2 linked regions of the Pleurocapsa sp. PCC 7327 genome follow. The protein of the gene in region 1 binds, or shares a complex with, the protein of each later gene. Links are inferred from orthologs where the notes say so. Each region holds a gene or a part of one and is shown in the gene's direction. Other genes may lie near its edges.

Evidence for each region. Proteins that work in one complex are often made in the same cells at the same time.
Region 2: the proteins of trxA (region 1) and arsC are in contact, whole or in part, in an NMR structure (PDB 2IPA), measured with the Bacillus subtilis proteins. The link is inferred for Pleurocapsa sp. PCC 7327 from one-to-one orthologs.

What each region holds. Positions count from the first base shown.
Region 1 is NC_019689.1:1,309,889-1,312,692, forward strand. The notes cover bases 29-2,755. They hold trxA (thioredoxin), read left to right. Parts: upstream 29-1,093; coding sequence 1,094-1,417; downstream 1,418-2,755. Other genes in these bases: pcrA (DNA helicase PcrA), read right to left, coding at 29-618; PLE7327_RS05875 (LOG family protein), read left to right, coding at 1,583-2,653. Outside these bases: more of pcrA, read right to left, coding at 1-28; PLE7327_RS05880 (ferritin-like domain-containing protein), read right to left, coding at 2,758-2,804. UniProt on the Bacillus subtilis protein: Participates in various redox reactions through the reversible oxidation of its active center dithiol to a disulfide and catalyzes dithiol-disulfide exchange reactions.
Region 2 is NC_019689.1:4,181,923-4,184,818, forward strand. What follows is about bases 7-2,825. They hold arsC (arsenate reductase, glutathione/glutaredoxin type), read left to right. Parts: upstream 7-1,117; coding sequence 1,118-1,534; downstream 1,535-2,825. Other genes in these bases: arsB (ACR3 family arsenite efflux transporter), read left to right, coding at 7-825; PLE7327_RS18905 (dual specificity protein phosphatase family protein), read left to right, coding at 1,540-1,998; PLE7327_RS18910 (polysaccharide deacetylase family protein), read right to left, coding at 1,999-2,825. In the rest of the region: more of arsB, read left to right, coding at 1-6; more of PLE7327_RS18910, read right to left, coding at 2,826-2,896. UniProt on the Bacillus subtilis protein: Catalyzes the reduction of arsenate [As(V)] to arsenite [As(III)]. In vitro, can dephosphorylate para-nitrophenyl phosphate (pNPP).

The sequences.
Region 1 (2,804 bases):
TCGTCCTTTGTAATGAGGATTTTCTTTGAGATATTGTTCGGGAGATAAGCCTAAATTTTTAGCATTGCTAATCTGATAGCGAATGGAGCGAGGGTTGAACTTCTTCTCATCTAAATTTAATTGCTTGGTGACGATATTTTTAACCAGGCTTTGTGCGTCAGATTCATCAAAGATAGAGAAATTTCGCGTCCAAATCCGTCCTCGTTTGTCTTGGTATTTGTTGATATCGTAGCGGAGAATGCGAGCAAATAAGCTGTGGAACGTGCCAATCCAAAGTTTTTTAGTAATGGTTTTATAAATGCGCGATCGCAACTGTTTTTGCTCGTATTCTGCTAATAATTCTAATCTTTGCCCGTGTTGTTTTTGCGCCAAATCTTGAGCAAAAATTGCCTCGATTCTCTCTTTCATCTCCCGCGCAGCTTTGTTAGTGAAAGTCACGGCGAGAATATTTTCTGGATCGACTTGGTGATGGCGAATCAAGTGAGCTATTCTATAGGTCAATGCCCTAGTTTTTCCAGAACCTGCCCCAGCAACAACTAATAAAGGTCCGCAGAAATGTTCGACAGCGCGACGTTGGGAAGGGTTGAGTTGACTCAAAAAATTGCGATCGGTCGTCATGAGTCTTCAGGAGTCAAAAAAAACAACAGGACACAGAAGCTACGCTACTCAACTATGATATTCAGTTTCCCACAATTAATTAGCAGCAAAAGAAGAGTTGGCTCATCAACTTCAGAACAGACGATAGAGTAAACCTACCTAGCCTATCATTAGATCGGAGAAAAATTTTCTTAATTGAATTGAAAAGTACTCATCAAAGTGGAATTTGTCTCTTAGAATAGAGATAGCGGAGACAAATGTTTCCGTTCACTCCTCACACCACACTCCGCCCGCTTTACATTCGGGCGGTTTCTTATTTTTAAAGAATTCACCCGATTGATAAAATAGGCAGAGGAAACTCCGTGCAGCATTAGCTGCGAGTGAAGATAAATGTTTCCTAAAATTATATACACTTTTGGTTGAAATAGAGCGAGTTTTCGTTATGGTAGAATCTGTAAGTATTCAATAGAATTGAGATAGAGAAAGGATTTTCGGTATGTCAGCAGCAGCTCCCGTCACAGATGCAACTTTTAAAGAACTGGTTTTAGATAGCGACGTTCCCGTATTGGTTGACTTTTGGGCACCTTGGTGCGGACCTTGCCGCATGGTGGCACCAGTAGTAGATGAAATTGCCGAACAATATGCAGGTCAAGTCAAGGTCGTTAAACTCAACACAGATGAGAATCCTAACACTGCCAGTCAGTACGGCATCCGCAGCATTCCTACGCTAATGATCTTCAAGGGAGGTCAGAGAGTGGATATGGTGGTAGGTGCGGTTCCCAAAACTACCTTGGCAAATACTTTAGAAAAATATCTCTAAACGATACTATTATTCTGACTAAGGGTGCGCTTTAGGTTGTCTAAGGCGCATTTTGCGCTTTTATATAGTCTTGTGCCAAAGAAACGTCGCATATCATTCGATACAACAATCTTTGAGGCAGAGATCCCATAAGGATAGAATGATAGTAGCCTACCTAACAAATATATGGCTGTATCCCATCCCCAAAATAACCTCGAATCGGCTTTCCCAGAAGAATTAGCGGAACTCATCAAACAGTTGCCAACCCTTAAATATGGCAAATTAATTCAGCGAGCGCTAGCAGTGCTAGTAAGAATCGCGGGGGAAGAAGTCGATCGCTTGGATTGGAAGATTCTAACCGCTGCATTAGAAGATTTAGAACAAGGATTTCAAATTTTTTATCCCTATCGCCATATTCGTAAGATAACTATTTTCGGTTCTGCCCGCATTTCTGCCAATAGTTCGGAATATCGCTTGGCTGTAGACTTTGCTCGTAGAATAACTCAATTGGGATTTATGGTATTGACGGGCGCGGGTGGCGGTATCATGCAAGCAGGTAATGAGGGAGCGGGACGAGAGCATTCTTTTGGTTTAAATATCCGCCTACCTTTCGAGCAAGAAGCGAATCCTTTTATTGCTAACGACTCGAAGTTAATTAACTTTAAGTATTTCTTCACGCGCAAGCTCTTTTTCCTCAGAGAAAGCGACGCTGTTGCCCTTTTTCCAGGCGGATTTGGCACTCAAGATGAAGCCTTTGAAACGCTGACCCTCTGTCAAACGGGTAAATATGGTCCCGCGCCTCTAGTGTTGATTGACGAACCCGGAGGCGATTATTGGCTGAGTTGGAACCAGCACGTTCAAAAAAATTTGCTGGAGAGGGGTTTGATTAGTCCAGAGGATATCAACCTCTATACCATCACGGACAACTTAAGCATCGCTTGCGATACGATTCGTAACTTTTATCAGGTCTATCACTCCAGCCGCTACGTTGGCAAACAATTTGTCATGCGTCTCAACTGCGAACTATCAGACGCTCAAGTCGAGCAACTTAATGAAGGGTATAGCGACATCCTCGCTGAAGGCAGAATTGAAAAAAGTAGCGCCCTACCCCAAGAAATCGGGAGTGAAACCGAGCATTTACCCCGTCTGGTTTTTCACTTCAACCAACGCAGCTTTGGGCGCTTGTATCAACTAATCAATCAGATCAATCGCATGAGTTATCTTGTCTCTGAAGCCGAGCATCCCGAACGTAAATGATTGTTGGCGATTGGCGAGGATGAGATCGCGAGAATCTAGAACTTATGCCAATTCTAAGTTTCAACGCGAGGAAGGGGTGAGTGGGCGATGCCCACCCTTGTATCTTAGGCTTTGGCTGTCTTTCGCTGGTTTTGGGTTTTAGTCAAGCCAT
Region 2 (2,896 bases), 2.9 Mb from region 1 along the record:
TTCGCTCAGTTTTTCTTAGGATGGCTGTTTCGTCCTCTAGTTGAAGGGGCAGAGTTAATTCGCGGCAGTGAAGTCGCCCTAGCAAACTCTTACATTGCAGGCACGATTTTATTAGGAATTGCCCCTTGCACGGCGATGGTACTGATGTGGGGATATCTCTCCTATGGCAACCAAGGACATACGTTAGTGATGGTGGCGGTAAACTCTCTCACTATGCTGTTTCTGTATGCTCCCTTGGGAAGGTGGTTACTGGCAGCAAACGATTTAACCGTGCCTTGGGAAACAATTGTCCTGTCGGTACTCATTTATGTGGGATTGCCGTTGCTAGCGGGAATGTATAGCCGCTATTGGATTCTCAAGCATAAGGGGCGGCAGTGGTTTGAGCGCGAGTTTCTTAAATATCTCAGTCCGATTGCCATAACTGCTCTGTTGATTACCTTGGTGCTGCTATTTGCCTTCAAAGGGGAACTGATTGTCAATAATCCCCTGCATATTCTGTTAATCGCCGTGCCGCTGTTTATCCAAACTAATTTCATTTTCCTGATTGGTTATGTAGCGGCTCTGAAGCTAAATATATCCTATGAAGATGCCGCACCCGCGGCCTTGATAGGAGCAAGCAATCATTTTGAAGTAGCGATCGCGACGGCAGTAATGTTGTTTGGCTTAAACTCCGGTGCTGCCTTGGCTACCGTAGTGGGCGTGTTAATTGAAGTACCAGTAATGTTGATGTTGGTAGAGTTGTGTAAACGAACAGCAGGATGGTTTCCCAGAGAACCAGAAAAAGCAACTCTGCGCGATCCTCGATGCACCAGTGCTTTTAAGTAATATGAATGCGGATGTTTACCATTCCCAATCAATTTTCGGTTGCCAAAGCCTATCAAGAGTTTCACGAAGACGGAACGATGAAGGATTCGCCTTACCGCGATTGCGTTGTTGATGTGATGGAAGAACTTTATAAATTTACCTTGTTGTTGCGCGACCAGCTAGATTATTTGACAGATCGCTATAGCGAACGAAAGGAAAAAGCAGCAAAAGAAACAATTGCAGTAGCGAATAAAGCTCTTGAAGTTAATGCTACCAGAAATGCTTAAGCGATCCAGTAATTGGAGGTTAAACGATGAAAAAAGTGATGTTTGTGTGCAAGAAAAACTCTGCTCGTTCCCAAATGGCAGAAGGATTTGCTAAAACGTTGGGAGCAGGAAAAATCGAAGTCACCAGTTCGGGGTTAGAAGCGAGTCAGGTACGTCCAGAAGCGATCGCGACCATGAGAGATATCGGGATCGATATTAGCGACCAAACCTCGAAACCCCTAAGCGATTTTAGTCCAGAAAATTTTGACGCGGTGATTTCTCTATGCGGTTGTGGGGTGAATTTGCCACCAGAGTGGGTGACGCGAGAGGTGTTCGAGGACTGGCAACTCGACGATCCCGCAGAACAACCGGAGATCTTTCCCAGAGTACGAGATGAGATTAAAGAACGGGTGATGCGACTGATTGAATCCCTTGAAGCTGCATCAGTGGGACAAAGCGGATAGCAACAATGGATCGGCAAGCAATTGAACCGATTAGAGCAAACTTGTGGTGGGTAATTGAAGGTAAACTAGCTGGCGTTCGTAAGCCAACAGCAGAGGAAATATCCGAACTACACGAGGCGGGGATTGGGGCTATTGTCTCTGTAATGGACGACCCTTCTAATTTGGATTTGTATCAGCAAGCGGCTATGCCTCACCTGTGGTTGCCCACCAAAGGAGGCACGGCACCCACTACCGAACAGATTCAGCAGTTAAAGCATTTTGTTGAGATGCAAAATCAGTTAGGTCATGCCGTTGCGGTGCATTGTACCAGTGGCAGACGGCGGACGGGAACGATGCTGGCTTCTTACCTGATTCTATTGGGTTACTCTTATGATAAGGCAATGCAGACAATTTTGGATGCCAATCCTGATGTTGAACTACGAGAGGCACAGATTGCCTTTCTCAAAGAGTTAGCAGGAGAATAGCTACTTCTGTGGCTTACAAGAATCTGCATAAAGAACGCAGGGCAATCCCACATGACCTACACTTAGTGTCGGAGAAGGCGGAGGAAACAGCGCTACTACATGAGGAACGGGACGGGGGGTGTATCCTACTAGCGATTCTCCTTTATATGCGAGTGAAGTACTTGCGCCCGAATCTAACATAATCGCATCCCGCAAACCTAACTGATGCAAAATTTTTCCTAACGATACAGAATCAACAGGAGTTTTCGATACGCCGATCGCGGGTTGCCCGGCTTGGTTAATCCCCCAGAAGGCACGATGGCGGGATGCATCGAAGTCAAATAAGCTACCAAAGGCTTCGGCAGGTTGGGGTTTGCTGTTTTTCACCAGCCATGCCGCCCCAACAAAAGCATCTGTCACCCCCTCTGCATCCGAGGCTTCTGAGAGAATACCAGACAGGGTATTGTGTTTATCGGGATCGAAAGGAATAAACTTAACCCACTCAGAATTAATCAACACTAGCGGTCTTCCTTTCAGCTTGAGATTTTCTTTTACATTGCCAGGAATAAAGCCTCGATTTTGACTCAATACCGGACCAATCATCGCATTGGAGTCGAGGTATTTAAGAGAGAAAAAGCCGCCATCGACGGCTGCTACTGCCCCAGTTCCTCGCTTAATTTCTGGGACTTGATAGCGACTGTCTGCATGAATTGTATTCGGTTTGCCGCCAGTAATAAGAATTAAAGAAGTTCCGTCAACGGTATATTCTTCTCTATGGATGGGAGTATTAAAGTTAAATCCGCCATCATTTCTCGGCAGCGGATGACCTCCCCAAGCTTGCAACGCAATTTCCTCTAAGCGAGACTGTCCGAAGCGTCCAATTGCTAATAAATCGGGCGAGTCTCCGGCAAAATGTTCG